DNA from 2 places in the Fusibacter sp. JL298sf-3 genome. Region 1 is predicted to be linked to the other one. Evidence: predicted binding sites of a transcription regulator. Region 1 holds the regulator's gene; the other holds the start of a gene.
The links. The regulator HrcA, encoded in region 1, represses chaperone genes, less so after heat shock. The targets are predictions, from matches to a motif close to TGTTAGCACTCNNNNNNNNNGAGTGCTAACA.

Region 1 (9,095 bases):
AGCAGCAGCAAGTTCTTTATCGCCAGCTTCTAACGCCAATAAGAATTTCTTCTCTGCAGTTTTGATCGCAGATTTTCTAGATTTGTTTAAAGCAGTTTTTTTGCTAATAACGCTGATTCTCTTTTTTGCTGATTTAATGTTTGCCATATTTTTCACCTCCCCCGAAAAATTTCAACAGTCTTATTGTATCACGCTTCCTAAAATAAATCAATAAAAAGATGGTAAGTCAGAAAAATAAAATTGTGTCCCCTTAGTGCTTGTGATATAATTGATGGTAACTGTTTCGAGAAAGAGTGTCAGAGTTCTTCTCTGGCTTGTAATATAAGGAGGCACACATATGTCGAGTGAAAGGCAAAAGTACATTCGAAATTTTTCCATTATCGCACATATCGATCATGGTAAATCAACACTTGCAGACCGTTTAATTGAAAAGACGGGTTTGCTGACGCAAAGAGAGATGAAAGAACAGATACTGGACAGCATGGATCTTGAACGCGAGCGCGGCATTACGATTAAATTGCAGACGACGCGTTTGGTCTACAAGGCCAAAGACGGCCATGAATATTTACTCAACTTAATCGACACCCCAGGTCACGTCGATTTTACTTATGAAGTCTCCCGCTCATTGGCGGCATGTGAAGGGGCGATTCTCGTCGTCGATGCGACGCAAGGGGTAGAGGCGCAGACGCTTGCCAATGTGCACCTTGCCGACGAACAAGGGCTGACCATAGTGCCGGTGCTCAACAAAATTGACTTGCCAAGTGCGCGACCTGAGGAAGTTATAACTGAAATTGAAGACCTCGTAGGGGTTATCGCTGAAGATGCACCGCGTGTTTCAGCTAAAGAAGGCCTGAATATAGAAGACGTTTTGGAGAAAATTGTCGCCGATGTGCCCGCGCCTGATGCCGACGAGACGGCGCCGCTTAAGGCGTTGATCTTCGATTCTTACTACGACAGCTATAAAGGTGCGGTTGCTTTCGTTCGAATCGTCGAAGGCACTGTTAAAAAAGGTGATAAAGTCTTGATGATGGCCACCGGGAAAAAGTTTGAAGTCGTCGAAGTCGGCGTCAACGTACCGGGACCGCTGCCGGTGGATGAGCTCAGAGCCGGCGATGTCGGCTACATCACTGCGAGCATTAAGAATGTAAAGGACTGTCGCGTGGGGGATACCATTACACAGGCGCAAAAACCTACAGATGAACCGTTACCGGGCTACAAAAAGGCGACCCCAATGGTGTATTGTGGGATTTACCCTGCAGAAGGTGAAAGCTACGACGAAGTGCGCGATGCACTTGAAAAGCTTCAACTCAACGACGCCGCCTTGTCATTTGAACCCGAGACGTCTGTAGCCTTGGGCTTTGGTTTCCGATGTGGCTTCTTAGGACTTTTACACCTGGAAATCATCGAGCAACGTCTCGACCGAGAATTCAATCTCGACATCATCGCAACAGCACCAAGTGTTATTTACAGAGTTACGAAAAACGACGGTGAAGTACTTATGATTCAAAATCCGAGCAATTTGCCGCCGCTTACAGAAGTCAAGCAAATGGAAGAGCCGATTGTTAAGGCAAATATCATTGTACCCAACGAGTATGTCGGCAACATTATGGAACTGTGTCAGAACAGGCGCGGAGACATGGTGCACATGGATTATCTCGATCCGAAACGGGTCGTCTTACACTATGAGTTGCCGTTGAATGAGGTTATTTACGACTTTTTTGACGCTTTAAAATCCAAGACGCGGGGCTATGGGTCACTCGACTACGAGTTCCTCGAGTACCGGGTGTCGGATCTCGTTAAAATGGACGTCCTCTTAAACAAAGAGGTTGTCGATGCCTTCTCGATGATCGTTCATCAAACGAAAGCGGTTTCTAGAGGGCGCGTTATCTGTGAGCGTTTAAAGGAAGTCATCCCGAGACAGATGTTTGTTATTCCGATTCAAGCGGCTGTGGGCAATAAGGTAATCGCACGCGAGACCATTAGCGCTATGCGTAAAGACGTTCTTGCAAAATGCTACGGCGGCGATATCAGCCGTAAGAAAAAATTATTAGAGAAGCAAAAAGAGGGTAAAAAGAAAATGCGACAACTCGGTACCGTAGAAGTACCACAGCAGGCATTTTTATCCGTTCTCAAGTTCGATGATAATTAAAATGAAAGCCGACAGAAGTGTCGGCTTTTCTTTATAGATGATAGAACAGCTCAATGAGAACTTATACAATAAGGAGAGAGTTATGCAAGAAGTAGCGGTTTACGTCCATATCCCATTTTGTGCTTCCAAATGTCTTTACTGCGATTTTGCCTCAAACGCAGTAAACGCTTCTAAAGTTTCTCAAGAGGCCTATATTGAAGCGCTCCTCAAAGAAATCGATCTCTATGAGATGACTCTTCAAGACGTCGTTATAAAATCGGTGTTCTTTGGCGGCGGCACCCCTTCTGTTTTAGAGGCGACGGCTATAGAGCGCCTATTGAGCCGTTTAAAGCGGTATGCTGAGATTAAACCCTCGGCGGAGATCACGTTAGAGGGCAACCCGGAGAGCTTAACGCCGTTAAAGCTGTCGGCGTACAAGGCAATGGGCATCAATCGCCTCAGTATTGGCCTACAGGCCACTGACGACGATGTGCTTAAAACCATTGGCAGGGTGCACGATTACGCGACTTTTAAACGTGCTTACAGCGCTGCGAGAGCTGCCGGGTTTGAAAACATCAATGTGGACTTAATGTTCGGTCTCCCGGGGCAAACCGCTTTGCAATTTCAAAAAACATTGGAGACGGTTATCGATTTAGAGCCGGAACACATTGCGTCGTACAGTTTGAAAGTAGAAGAAGGCACGCCGCTTTTTGATATGGAGAAAGCGGGCACCTTCACCGCGATGGACGATGCAACAGAACGTGCTCTTTACCATCAAATGATAGAGGTGCTGGGGAAAAACGGCTATGCACAATACGAAATTTCAAACTTTGCCAAGTCGGGTTTTGCTTCAGAGCACAATTTGACTTATTGGCACAATGCGCCGTACTTGGGGTTTGGTGCATCGGCACATGCGAAGTTCAGCGATTGCCGCTACGCCAATTTCAGAGATGCTGAAATTTATGTTAGTGAAATTGAAAAAGGGGAAAAACCCATTTGTGAGAATCAGTTTATCGATCGAGAGGAAGAATTGTTTGAGACCATTATGCTGACGTTACGCCTTAATGAAGGGTTGGACTTCCAAGCGTACAACAAGCGGTATGGGGTGGACTTTATGGCGGCGCATAGCAAAACGGTAGAGCGGTTGGAGAAACAGGGGCTTGTATCCGTTACTGAAGAACGTCTCAAGTTGACGGCACTTGGTCGCGACTTGTCCAATCAAGTGTTTGTGGCTTTTTTGTAAACGAAATGCAAATAAACAAAAACCCCATTGACAAGTGCCCTGGGGTTGCGGTATATTATTTATAGAAATTAGCACTCATTAATTTCGAGTGCTAACAACCGCCTAACAACGAGGTGATGCTATGATTTCTGAAAGACAACTTAGAATACTCGAGGCGATTATCAGCGATTTTATCACCACGGCACAACCGGTGGGTTCTAGAACCATCTCGAAGAAGTACCCGCTGGGGATTAGCTCGGCGACGATTCGAAATGAGATGGCCGATTTAGAAGAACTTGGCTATCTGATGCAGCCACATACTTCAGCGGGACGGATTCCGTCGGACTTGGGCTATCGACTTTATGTCGACGCTATGCTCAACGAGCATACCATCGGCATTGAGGAAAAAGAAACGATACAGTCTTTGCTCTTGAGCCGAGTGATAGAAGCCAACGACATCGCCCATCAAGTCGCCAAGATTTTATCTGAATTTACGCAGATGGTCGCAGTGGTGAGCATTCCTAAGTTTAACAAATGCAAACTTGCGAACTTGAAAATGATTAAGGTGACTGATCAGCGCGTTTTACTGATTATCGTCACGGATACCGGCGTCGTTAAGAATATTCAACTCGCCATATCCAATGCAGATCAAATCGTTCTCGATAAAATAGCGGATACGCTCCTCATGTTTCTCGTTGGAGAGACCATTGAAAAAATTGATGTGAGAGCGATGATTAAAATTAAAGAGCGGATGCAGCATTACGGCAATTTCGTCGATTATTTGATTCCGATATTGAGAGACGCACTCAAATCGCTCAACGGAACGGAACTTTATGTGGACGGCCTTACAAACATCCTCTCCAAACAGACCCACAGCGATCCGGAAAAGAGCAAAAGGGTATTTGAGTACTTAAAGACTCATGAAAACCTCGAGTACATGCTCGAAGGCGTCCCTTCAAATAAATTGACCATTAAAATCGGTTCGGAGATTGGCGTCGACTTGTTGGAGGACTGTAGTGTCATCAGCTCTTCCTACAGGGTGGACGGCAAGAGCGACGGTAAGATTATGGTCATAGGACCGAAGCGAATGGACTACGGCAACGTGGTGTCCATTGTGAACTACATTAGCAACACGTTATCAGATGTTTTCTCAGGTATTAGTTTATAAGTGATTAAGGTGCGTGAGATTATGAACAAACGACAATATAAAAAAAGAAGAAAAAAAGAGGTTGAGATGGAGACGAATGAGAAGTTAGAACAAGACATCTTGGAAGAAAATGCTGCCGAAACAGAGACGACGCCTCAAGAGGAAGAAAAGTCGACAGAAAGCCCTGAAGCGGCACTGGAAGCCATGAACGACAAGTATTTGAGGCTTAACGCAGAGTTTCAAAATTACAAGCGTCGCGTAGAGAAGGAAAAATCAGATCTCGTCAAGTACGGCACAGAACGCCTTGTGGAGGATTTGCTGCCGATTATCGACAACTTTGGTCGAGCACTGGCTGTAGAGACAGCTGATGAAAAACTCGTCGAGGGCTTAGGGATGATTCAAAAGTCTCTAGAGGAGTTTATGAGCAAAAACGGCGTTAAGAAAATTGAAGCCAAAGGCGAAGCTTTTGATCCGCAAAAACACCATGCCGTGATGACCGAAGCGGTAGAGGGCTGCGACAGTGAAATCGTCGTCGACGTCCTTCAAGAAGGGTACACGTTGAACGACAAAGTCATTCGACCAAGTATGGTTAAAGTATCTTGTTAACGAGTAAAATAAAATAGAAAAGCGTAATTAAGGAGGCTTATTATTATGAGTAAAATTATCGGTATTGACTTAGGTACAACAAATTCATGCGTGTCTGTATTAGAGGGCGGCGAAGCCGTCGTTATCCCTAACGCAGAAGGGAATAGAACCACACCGTCTGTAGTTGCTTTTACAAAAGCAGGCGAGAGACTTGTCGGCGAAACGGCAAAACGTCAGGCGATTACAAACCCAGACAGAACCATTATCTCAATTAAGAGAGAGATGGGTACAGATCATAAAGAGGAAATCGACGGCAAAGTGTATTCACCACAAGAGATTTCAGCGATGATCCTTCAAAAATTAAAAGCGGATGCAGAAAGCTATTTGGGCGAAAAAGTAACAGAAGCAGTTATTACTGTACCAGCTTACTTTACGGATGCTCAAAGACAAGCGACAAAAGACGCTGGTAAAATCGCCGGACTCGAAGTTAAGAGAATTATCAATGAGCCGACAGCAGCTTCTCTTTCTTACGGCCTCGACAAGACAGACAATCAGCACAAAATCATGGTATTCGACCTCGGCGGCGGTACATTTGACGTTTCTGTCTTAGAAATTGGCGACGGCGTCTTCGAAGTATTGGCGACAAACGGCAACAACCACCTCGGTGGCGACGACTTCGACAACGTGGTTATGGATTTCCTTGCTGAAACTTTTAAATCTGAACACAATGTCGATTTGAGACAAGATAAAATGGCTCTTCAAAGACTTAAAGAAGCTGCTGAAAAAGCGAAAAAAGAACTGTCTTCTACACAGTCTACAAACATCAACTTGCCGTTTATCACTGCGACAGCTGAAGGCCCACTTCACCTCAACATCGACTTGACAAGAGCGAAGTTTGAGCAATTGACCAAACACCTTGTGGAGCAGTCTATGGAGCCTACGAGAAAAGCGCTTAAAGATGCCGGCCTAAATGCAGGTGACATCGAGCAAGTTATCCTCGTCGGCGGTTCTACGAGAATTCCAGCGGTTCAAGATGCGGTTAAGAAATTCATCGGAAAAGACCCACATAAGGGCATCAACCCTGACGAATGTGTTGCTCTTGGTGCAGCTATTCAAGGTGGCGTTCTCTCAGGTGATGTAAAAGATGTCTTGCTTCTCGACGTTACGCCGTTATCACTTGGGATTGAAACGCTCGGTGGCGTTTCAACGAAGTTAATTGAAAGAAATACAACAATTCCAACAAAGAAAAGCCAAATTTTCTCAACCGCAGCTGACAACCAAACAGCTGTTGACATCCACGTTTTACAAGGTGAGAGACAAATGGCAGCTGACAATACGACACTCGGTAGATTCCAACTGGACGGCATTCCTGCTGCTAGAAGAGGCGTGCCACAAGTTGAAGTTACATTTGACATCGACGCCAACGGTATTGTAAACGTCAGTGCAAAAGACCTCGGTACTGGTAAGTCACAACACATTACAATTACGGCGACAACAAACCTTTCAGAAGACGAAGTCGAAAAGAAAGTAAAAGAAGCAGAGCAATTTGCAGAAGAAGATAAAAAGCAAAAAGAACTCATTGAAGAACGCAACAAAGCCGATAACATGATCTATGAAATTGAGAAATCACTTGACGATTTAGGGGAACAAGCTACAGAAGCTGAAAAATCAGAAGTTGCTGCAAAGATTGAAACCCTTCGCGAGTCTATGAAGGCCGACGATGTGGAGAAAATCAAAGCGGACTTTGAAGCCCTTACAAAAACGTTCCAACCCCTTGCAGAACGTCTTTACGCACAAGCTCAAGCACAAGCGCAACAAGCTCAAGGCGGCGCTGAGGCACAAGCTGATGGCGATGATTCAGTTGACGAAGCAGACTACGAAGTGGTAGACTAATAAAAGTCACAAGGCACCTTAACGGTGCCTTGTAAGTTTCAAGACCAAAAAAGAAAGGCGGTTTTAGCGTGAGTAAAAGCGACTATTATCAGTTGCTTGGCGTAGAAAAAAATGCTGATGAAAATGAACTCAAGCGAGCGTATCGCAAGCTCGCTATGAAATATCATCCTGACAAAAACCCAGATAACCCTGAAGCAGAGGCCAAGTTTAAAGAAATCAACGAAGCATACGAAATATTAAGCGATCCGGAAAAGAGACGTTTGTACGACCAGTTCGGCCATGCCGGCGTCAATCAGAATGCCGGCGGTGGCGGTGGCTACGGTGGTTTCCAAGGATTCGGCGGCTTCGAGGACATCATTAATGAAATGTTTGGCGGCGGCTTTGGCTTTGGTGGTTCAGGCAATCGACGCAATGCGCCAAGAAAAGGGAAAGACGTCCATGTAGACGTTGCTTTGAGCTTTGAAGAAGCGGCTTTCGGAAAGAAAGTCGATATCGAATATTTGAGAACGGAAGAGTGTACCCACTGTCACGGCAAAGGCAACGAGCCGGGGACAAAGACCAATACGTGTCCAACCTGTGACGGCAAAGGTGAAGTGCGTTATGCACAGCGCTCTCTTTTCGGCGAAACCATTAACGTAAAGGTTTGTAGTACCTGTAAAGGCAAAGGGGAGACTTTTGAAAAAGCGTGTTCTGTCTGTAAGGGCAAGGGCATCGTCAAGAAGCGTAAAAAACGCGAAGTCGAGCTTCCGGCAGGTGTTTTCCACGGTGCCAACCTACAGTTGAGAGGCGAGGGCGACCTCGGACAAAATGGCGGGCCGAGAGGCGATTTAATTGTCATTATCCGAATTAAGCCCCACAAAGAGTTTAGACGTGAAGAAAACGATGTCTACTATGACCTTTGGGTGTCTTATGCAGATGCTGTACTCGGCGCCGAGGTAATGGTGCCGACACTAGACGGCAAAGTAAAGTTCACCATTCCCGAAGGGACGCCGAGTGGTAAGCAGTTTAAGCTGCGCGGCAAGGGGATCCCGGTATTAAACGGCTACGGTCGTGGCGACCAGTATGTTAAAGTGCTCGTCGACATTCCTAAGAACCTAAATAAAAAGCAGAAAGAACTGCTTGAAGCCTTTGAAGCGGAGCTTACCGGAAAAAAGAAAAGCGACATCGTGGAGCAACCGAAAAAAAGCAAGAAGAGTAAGAAAGACGATAAGAATTTTTTTGACAAAATGAAAGATGCACTCAGTTAAAATACTGCATTAAGCCTACCTCTGCGTAGGCTTTTTGCCGTTGGCAAAAAAGTGCGGACAAGATCTTAAATGAGAAGAGGAAATAAGATGAGTTGGTATGAAGTTAATGTCAATACAACAGCGGTGTGTATAGAAGCCGTCAGCAATTTGTTTACGCGACACGGTGCCGGCGGCGTTCAAATTGTCAACCCGGACGACCCCGATTTAAAGGGCAGCGCGTCGGGGACATGGGATTATTTTGAGCCGGATAATACGCAACTCGATTTTGAAGGCGTTATGGTCACCGCTTATTTGGATAGAGAACCGGAGGCTATAGAGGCGACGGTAGCTGCTCTTAAAGAAGAAATCGGGCGATTTCAAACCTATGGGCTGGACCCAGGGACGTTCTCCGTCAGCTACAAAGAAGTACACTCTGAGGACTGGGAGAACGAGTGGAAGAAATACTTTAAGCCTTTTAGGCTGGGAAGACACATGGTGGTTAAACCGTCTTGGGAGCATTTTGAAGCAGAACCCGACGATATTATTATCGAAATCGATCCGGGCAACGCTTTTGGCTCCGGTACACATGAAACGACGTCGATGTGCATTGAAACGTTAGAGCGTTTTCTCAACAAAGGCGACAGCGTTATAGACGTGGGGTGTGGCAGTGGGATTCTCAGCATTGCAGCAGGTCTGCTGGGTGCCGGTACGGTGACGGGTATCGATATCGATCCCACGGCGGTGAGAACGGCGCGGGAAAACGTTAGCCACAATGGCCTTAGTGAAAAGACGACGATTCTAGAAGGGGATTTAATCGATAAAATCAATGCTCCGGCAGACATTGTCGTCGCCAATATTATCGCAGAGATTATCGTCAACCTCGTAGACGATGTC
Region 2 (9,095 bases), 1.6 Mb from region 1:
CTATTTTAAAGTCGATGAGTTTTAAACCGCGCTCGAGGAAAAAAGTTTTCAGCACGTCGTTGATTTTTAGCGCGTACGTCTTTATCTGTTCCAGTTGCTCAGCATCGGCAAAGCCCATGGCGAGAATATGGCTGTCGTTGATCATCGGATCGCCGAGGTCGTCGTTTTTGTAACAGAATTCGAGGACGGTAGACGCCATCGGCGTGCCTTCCTCGAGACCGAGGCGTTTGGCCAATGAGCCCGCGGCCACGTTTCGAACGATGACTTCCAGCGGCAATATCTCCACCGCCTTTACCAGTTGTTCTCTGTCGTTAATCAATTCGACAAAGTGTGTCGGAATCCCTGCCTCTTCGAGCATTTTAAAGAGAAGTGCACTCATTTTGTTGTTGACGACGCCTTTGTCTTCAATCGTGCCCTTCTTCTCACCATTAAAAGCCGTCGCATCGTCTTTGTACTCAATCCAAAACACTTGTGAATCCTCAGTTTTGTAAACGCGTTTTGCCTTGCCTTCATAGAGCATTGCTAACTTTTCCATAGTCACAGCCTCCTCAATCGTCCCCTTCGATAAACCGAATGATTTAGTTTATTTTAGTCGTTTTATTCGTCTGTGTATAGGATACAAAAAAAAGCCGAGAGCGTCAAGGAAAAGGCGAATGTTATTCTGTAAAATATAATTAATATTCATTTGTTGTTCAATTCTAACTTTTTGACTCGACACGCTAAGGTTGAATGATTTTTACAAGATATTTTTCTTATTTGAAATATTTTACCCCTTAAAAATCTTGTTTTCACCCTTACACATCATTAAACTTGTTTAGATTTAACAAACCCCATGTAGTTCTTTAAAAATAGCCTTATTTTTCACAGCCTAAAGAATCATTCGACATTTGTGCTGTTTTTTCACAACAAAAACTGCGCTTTTTACATGTAAATGTCGAAGGCGGCTGTACGCTGTGCTAAAATGTAATCATTCCAACTCCACTCAACTAAAGGAGCCTATTATGAGCGCATACCATCTCTTTGAAACGCCACTCTACACTTTGAACCTCTCGCCGACCCTGACGGAAAAACGTATTTTGGACGTAGGTGGCGGCGGCGAAGGCGTTATCGGCAGACTGTACCAAGAACGGGTCACCGCCATCGACAGGCTCAAAGACACGCTTCTGGAAACGCGCAACCGCGCCGTTAAATGTGTGGCCGACGCACAGAATATGCCTTTTTTAAAAGAGACTTTTGACGCCGTCACTTCTTTTTATACCATGATGTACATGGACAAAACAGAGCGCTTCAAATCGCTGAAGGAAATCCATCGGGTGCTCGTCAAAGGCGGTAGGTTCTACATCTGGGATATAGAGATGCCTCCGGCGGAATCGCTTTCCAAAACGGTGTTCGTCGCCAACATCGAACTCAACTTTACCCATGAAAACACCTCAGTTAAAACCGGGTACGGTGTGGCCATGTCGCCGTCGGGCCTTTCCTATGAAAGTCTGTTAGAAGCCTGCGCCCACTTTAAGTTCACCTGCATCGAGCAACGCCTCGACGGCACACACTACCACTTGGTATTTGAAAAAGCCTAGTGTACTGGCTCGTTGAGATTTAATTAAAAATGCACCTCTACGCCACCTCATTGAGGCACTTTGCGCCGTATACCCAGGCGCTTTTTTGACGTGAGGCCACTCCATTGAAAAGCCTTCTTTTGTCGGCTGAGGTATCGGGAAAACTGTCAAGTGCTCTCCCAGTTTCAAAAGAGCCACTGTCACACATAAATGCCTTACATTGACAGTTTGTGTTAACTACGGTACACTACAGACGTCACCCTGCGCCTTGCCTGTGGTCTAAAGCAAGAAAAGCGCTTTACACAAACTGATTGAACTTATGCGAAAAGGAGGTTCACCCCTATGGCAGTTACCGGCACCCCACCCAGTTCCTATCCTTTATTTGCAGAACTCTATCCGACTCTCGCCCTCTTGATTTGGCTCGTCGTCATCATAGGAGGGATTCTTTTGGGCTTAAAGCTGTATAAAATGCTCCGAAAGCTGGATCGCAATGTCAGTGCACTTATGACGCATCTACAGCTTCCTGAAGAAGAGTGATCAATGTGCAATCAAAATTCCGCCACTATATGTAGAGACGCTTTGCTTTAATACAAGTGGTCATAAAGACACAAGCTACACAAAGTAACACAATCTTTCAGATTTATGATAAATCAGAGCATTCACTACAATAAAGAACGCCAAACAGCCTTGCATTTAAAACGGGGAACACCTCATGGTGCCCCAACCATGCCCTGATGCTTGGGCGAACAATAGCCGAAGGTTATGACCAGCCTAAACATAAAACTTTCCTTGTTAAGTGACACGTTTTTTATGGATAAGTCTTCTTAAAGCAGGATTCAGGAGGAACGCACAACGACCTCTCTGACAATGAGAGTATCGTACGGTGTTTAGAAAAATCGTGGTTAAGTGTCTGTGAGTCGTTGAACTATAGTTTCAAAATTATCAAAGAACATTCGGGGATGGTTTTTAACCTTCCCCTATATTTAGCTTATAAGGTGGCGAAAAGATATGAAAAAGATACATACTAAGAAGGTTGCTATAATAAGTCTTTCAACATTTGTATTATTAGCCGGTATCGTGTTTATTCGAATGAGACTCTCCGCTCAAGATAAAAAGCACTTTGATCTAAAAGACCATATTGCCTATACGTGGGAAGATGCGTCGGGAACGATCGTTTTGAATACAAGCGACGCCTTTGAAACTTATCATTTTGCTTATACGTTACAAAATGAATCGCTCAGTTCAATGACGACTGTTTATGTAGATAGAGAAATCAGGTTAACGTTTGATCGCAACAGTGTTATTTATTATGATGTAATGGATGGTTATGAAATGTCATTAGACCGTGGTGAAATTCATATGGAAAAAGCGTTGCAAGATGCCATTGATATAACGGGTTATTTTTTTACGACACCTGAAACGTATAAATTACAGTCAGAAGTAGCGTTTAAAAGTACGCCAAATGATTTGATAGCAAAAGGGGAGACGGCAGAAAGTTTAATAGATTATGCAACGCTTATCCTTTATAAAGAGGGTGTGGTTATAGAGCGTCAAAAGTTGGAAAAAATGCCCTTTGAAAGGTATTATCTAACGTTAAATATTGAAAAGATCGCCGATCAATCACTTGCAGACTTTAATGAAACACCTATTCTGCGTGAAGAAGTATAGAAAATGCTTAACTTCTTGAAATATCAACACTTACGTAAACCTATCTTTTTCACTCATTGGTGAAAGAAAAAACTATTGAATTTGCTGTTTTTTGTGCCTTATTTAGGGTGAATGTATAATGTAAACTTAACTCTAAAGGGGGGGATTCATGATAAGCAAAATTGATTTCAGCGAAAAGAATCTTACCTCAAATTCTGGAACTTTAATGTTATACAATCACACTGATGCTGAAGGTATCTTTGAGATGATTGATGAGGAAGTCAAATTTCATAATCGTCTTGTTTAAGATTTTAATTTGCTCAAGATGTGTTTTTTAGTAAGCAATTTTATGGTATAACAAAATGGAAAATAATACTATTTTTACATAAATAGATTTTTTGATGTAAGCGTAACCATATACGCAGAATTCTGGTGTAAATATGATATGAAAGGGGGAATGAACTTTATGTCAAAACCTAGTGCTCCATATTATCACAAAGAAACTGGGAGTGATACGTACCGCTAGGGAAAAATGTAACAATAACCATTACAATTAAGAGAATGGTTAGAAAACATCAAAAGATGTTCCTACTGCTAGGGAGCAATGCAATCAATGTAAAACAAAATAAAATGGTAGAATGAAAGGAATATGAAATGAAAAAGTTAATTACTCTATTACTTGCAACACTGATGGTAATGCCACTTATGACATCTGCATTTGCAGACAACAACCAGCAATATGTAATCAAACATTTTGAAGATGGAACATCATACATCCTCAATACTGATAATGGCGAGAAAATGACAGGTGGTATGAGGCCAAATGAAAGCGGTGAACTAGAATCAATTCCTCTTGAGGAACTAGTTAACCAATTAAACAGTTCAAGATCAATAGATACTACACAAAATCAACAAGTGAATGATGAGAATGCCTCAAACATACAGTTATGCTTTGAAAAATGCTAGGATGACAAATGCATCAGATGCAAGAGGTGTCAAAGTAACTCCTGATGTCCATGGTGGTACTGAAGGATCTACAATCACACATGGAGTATCAGAAACAATATCTGAATCATTTTCAGCATCTGTTGGCTTAACAGGAACTATTAAAACTGCAATCGAAGCAGGTGCGAGCTTTTCTTGGACAGATTCAGCCTCTACAGAAAGAACGTTCAGTGCTTCTCATCAAGTGCCAGCTGGTGAAATTGGTTATGTAAGATTCCATGCATACTATGATGTTGTTAATGGAACTTTATACAAGTATACTTACAGCTATGGTGGTAGTATCATTGGTACTGACAACCTTGGTTCAGCTAGTGGTTTCTCACCAAAGAAAGTTGGCTCTTTCGCAGATGGTATTTACTTACTTATTTTAAGATAGGAGTAGAAAGTTGAAGAGACTTATTGTTGTGATAGTTTTAGTTGTAGTGGCTGTATTATATGGATATTTTGGTGTAACATCCACTTATGACGTAGATCAGTTATTAGTTGAGGAATATATACTAACCGATACTTACATCGAAGTTTCTTCACCTGCTCCACTGAGTGATGTGAATAATCGTATTACTAGGGTTTTTGAAATCTATGCTGATGGGACATGGAGTACTATTGACTTAGTTGAGTATCAGACTACCGTTAATGAATTTAGTGTGGATGAAAATCAACTTGGACACCTTACCTTGGGGAGCAGTATAGCACTGACAGGTACTTCAAAAGTATCAAGCAAAGATACAACCATTGGTCAGTTCAAATATCCGATTCAATTAAGCTCGAGATTTGAAACAAGTAAGGACCTTAACAACATTGAGTTGTCATTATTTGATTATCGAAAATTCGAACAGTTTAATAAAGTTATAGACTTACAAAGTGATATTACCTTTACTGCTGATAGAGAAAAGACAATCAAGTTTTTCTTTAAACCATATGTGATATTCGAAAACGTAAACAGTGAAGTATTATTTACTTCACCGGCATATACCAAGTTGAATGTGATTGGCTATATTGAAGTCAGGAGTAACTAACAAATAAAACACAAAACCAAAAGATCAGTTCCAAAAAAGGGCCTGTTGCATAACAGGTAATAAATAACAAAATAAAAAGGACATCTTCCATAAAAGAAGGTGTCCTTTCTCTATACCTAGCCCAGTGGAACCGTTCATTACTATAAGTTCACTGATAGGAAGCTCACTATCAATATATTTTTTCCACCTTTTTGAATTAAAGCTATCTCGATTTAATTTCGGGAACGTGCCATAGACTTATTCCTATAAAGCTAAATATAAGCCATATAGAAAGAATATTGAAAGGCACAATGCTTTTTATTGGGTTGTAGAAGAAAAGGCAAATATAGAACAAAATAAGAGCAATATCGCCCGATACAATCAATTTGAGCAATCTATCAATATAAGCCTTGTTAATGTCTTGAACAAACTTCTTAATCGTTTTGATTAACTTTTTAACGATAAAGAATAAACCTACTGCTATTCCAATAAATATCAGTGTTACAATGACGTAATTCCATATAGCTTTTAATTCAAATTTACCTTGAATGAATTGAATAGCTGCCATGTATCTCATGGCAATCCATGAAAGGAATGATTTGAAATTGTTAAACCTAAGTGGAAACCATCCTAACATCTCCAAGAGGACTTCACTTTTGCTAAATACCACGAAAAAAGCTAAAACTAGAGTAAATATGCTGTTGCCTATAAAAAGGCTCTTATAGGTCGATTTTGAGTGAAATGTACACTGTTCATCTTGAAATCGGCGAACGAAGTGGGAGAACACATACTTTTTCTGTAAAGCCAGTAGAAGAAGGAATGTTTGCTTGTGAGATTAACTGGGTAAAAAGCGAGTAGGTACTGTTGAGGGCATTTTGTTCAAACACAGAATTAATCGGGCTTTCCTTTCAACCAAGCATAATAAAAAGGAACATTGTATTGAAGCTATATGCTTGAAGTTTATAACACTGCTTCAGATGAGTCACCATTCATTAGTAGGCTCAAAAAGTACCCTTATGAACACGCCACTAAGCCGCGGCGTCTTTTACATTTTTTGAAACGAAGATGCCTATAAAAACGGGGCCCTATATATAAGAAGAAAACTGTTTACAGCATCCTCAAAACACTTTTCCGCACACCCACTTTGACACGTCTAGAACGTTTCAAAATTGTTCACACTTTCTTAATGGATTTTTGCGCCACACATGGTATCATACAACTAGAACAACTTAGCACTCGTTAATGTAGAGTGCTGATAAAAGGAGTGTGATACGATGTTAGATCAAAATAAAATGACTCAGGAAACCCTAAAGACACTGAATCGCGCACAGCTCATCGCAGACGACTACCAGAACCCCAGCATCGAGCCGGCGCATTTGTTCTCTGCGCTTGTGGACAACACAGAGGCGTTTGTCCCACGCATTTTAAAATCGCTGGACATTGACATCGACCGGTTAAAAGACGCGCTGTCGAGAACCATTGGTGAAAAACAAAAAGTCACCGGCAATGTCAACCTCTACCTTTCAAACGACGCACAGCGGGTTTTAATGAAGGCAGAAGACACCGCCGATAAAATGAAGGACCACTACGTCAGCACAGAGCACTTGCTTTTGGGCTTGTTCAGTGCAAAAGGCAGCGACATTCAAAAACTCATTCGCGATTTTGGCCTTGAAAAAGAAGCGGTTCTCACGGCGATTCAAGCCATCCGCGGCGACAAAACCATCCAAAACGACAACCCCGAGGGCACATTTGACGCCCTCTCCAAATACGGCGCAGACTTGGTGGCGCTGGCAAAGGCCAACAAACTCGACCCGGTTATTGGACGCGATGAGGAAATCAGACGCGCCATCCGGATTCTATCGCGCAAAAACAAGAACAACCCCGTGCTCATCGGCGAGGCCGGCGTCGGTAAAACCGCCATTGTGGAAGGGATTGCCCACCGCATCGTCAGAGGCGACGTCCCCGTCAGTCTAAAAGACAAGCGCATTTTCTCGTTGGACATGGGTGCATTGATTGCAGGGGCCAAGTTCCGAGGCGAATTTGAAGAGCGTCTGAAAGCGGTACTCGACGAGGTGAAGGACAGCGACGGTCAAATCATCCTGTTTATCGACGAACTGCACACCATCGTCGGGGCAGGCAAAGCCGACGGCGCCATGGACGCGGGCAATATGCTGAAACCACTTCTCGCCAGAGGCGAACTCAACTGTATCGGCGCCACCACGCTCAACGAGTACAAGCGCTATATCGAAAAGGACAACGCCCTCGAAAGGCGCTTCCAGCCCGTTCTCGTAGTGGAACCTTCTGTGGAAAGTACCATCACCATTCTCCGCGGGTTAAAAGAGCGCTACGAGCTCTACCACAAAGTCACCATCCACGACAAAGCGCTGATTCAAGCGGCAGTGCTCTCCGACCGCTACATTCAAGACCGTTTCCTACCGGACAAGGCCATCGACCTCGTCGATGAAGCCTGCTCACTGGTCAAGACGGAAATGGAGTCCATGCCGACGGAACTCGACGACATCTCCAGAAAGATTATCACCTTGGAAATCGAAGAGGCAGCTCTCAAAGATGAAAAAGACCGCCACGGCAAGGAACGCCTCACCCACGTACGCAAAGAACTCTCCGATCTCAAAGAGCAGTTCAACAGCAAAAAAGCGCTCTGGCAGATGGAAAAAGACAAAATCGAGCGCTTAAACGCGCTGAAGTCAGAACTGGATCAAGTGCAAAACGACATCTTAGTGGCACAGCGCGCCTACGACCTCGAAAAGGCCGCCAAACTCCAGTACGGTCGATTGCCTGAACTGGAAAAGGAAATTGAAGCACTGAAAGTGGCCATTCAAGCTGAGGAAAAGACAGAGTCTCTCATCCGAGAAGAAGTCACCGCCGAAGAAATCGGCGCTATTGTCTCCAAATGGACGGGCATCCCACTTGAAAAGCTCATTGAAACCGAACGGGAAAAACTCTTGCAACTGGAAGCGACACTGGCCCAACGCGTCAAGGGTCAAGACGAAGCGGTGCGAAAAGTCACCGAAGCCATTCTCCGTTCGAGAGCAGGTGTCAAAGATGCAGGCAAACCCATCGGCTCCTTTGTCTTCCTCGGGCCAACAGGTGTCGGCAAAACCGAACTCGCCAAAACGCTCTCAAAAGCCCTATTTGACAGCGAAGACGCCATGATCCGAATCGACATGAGCGAGTACATGGAAAAACACGCCGTGGCCCGCATGATCGGTGCCCCTCCGGGATACGTCGGCTATGAAGAAGGCGGTCAGCTCACTGAAGCCGTGCGCCGCAAGCCGTACAGCGTCATCTTATTCGACGAAATCGAAAAGGCCCACCACGACGTGTTCAACGTCCTGTTGCAAGTTCTCGACGACGGCCGCATCACAGATTCCAAAGGTCGAACCGTCGACTTCAAAAACACCATTATCATTATGACGTCCAACATCGGCTCAGACATCCTCCTAAACGCACTTAACGAAAATCAGCCGATAGACACCGGCGTCGAAGAACAACTCCGCGCCTTGATGCGCGCCACATTCAGACCCGAATTTCTCAACCGTCTCGACGACACCATCGTCTTCAAACCACTCGACAAACACGTCATCCGAGACATCGTCGCGTTGATGATTAAGGACCTCGAGACGCGACTCAAGGACCGCTTCGATGGTGTGGTCATCAGCGATGCCGCCATCGACTTTATCATAGAAAGCGCCTACGACGTCCACTACGGTGCGCGTCCGCTCAAACGTTATATCCAAAATACCGTTGAAACGATTCTAGCCAAAGCCATTATCAAAGGCACACTAATCGAAGGTCAAACCATTCACATAGATGTCTCTGAAAATGCGCTCACCGTACACGCGTAGGCCCCTAACACAGCAAAAGAAGCCAC

Region 2: a site for HrcA is predicted at 6,431-6,461, ahead of clpB (ATP-dependent chaperone ClpB). Genes of this name have one in related genera too.

What each region holds. Positions count from the first base shown of each region.
Region 1 covers NZ_CM132608.1:200,687-209,781, forward strand. The annotation lists gene rpsT (30S ribosomal protein S20) at 1-147, opposite strand, end outside; gene lepA (translation elongation factor 4) at 338-2,149, shown strand; gene hemW (radical SAM family heme chaperone HemW) at 2,232-3,371, shown strand; gene hrcA (heat-inducible transcriptional repressor HrcA) at 3,493-4,518, shown strand; gene grpE (nucleotide exchange factor GrpE) at 4,540-5,103, shown strand; gene dnaK (molecular chaperone DnaK) at 5,149-6,975, shown strand; gene dnaJ (molecular chaperone DnaJ) at 7,044-8,222, shown strand; gene prmA (50S ribosomal protein L11 methyltransferase) at 8,310-9,095, shown strand, end outside.
Region 2 covers NZ_CM132608.1:1,762,075-1,771,169, forward strand. The annotation lists gene purC (phosphoribosylaminoimidazolesuccinocarboxamide synthase) at 1-535, opposite strand, end outside; gene ACR6HW_RS08525 (class I SAM-dependent methyltransferase) at 1,002-1,577, shown strand; gene ACR6HW_RS08530 (hypothetical protein) at 1,899-2,093, shown strand; gene ACR6HW_RS08535 (hypothetical protein) at 2,565-3,224, shown strand; gene ACR6HW_RS08540 (hypothetical protein) at 3,373-3,510, shown strand; gene ACR6HW_RS08545 (hypothetical protein) at 3,858-4,169, shown strand; gene ACR6HW_RS08550 (hypothetical protein) at 4,171-4,584, shown strand; gene ACR6HW_RS08555 (hypothetical protein) at 4,595-5,224, shown strand; gene clpB (ATP-dependent chaperone ClpB) at 6,478-9,069, shown strand.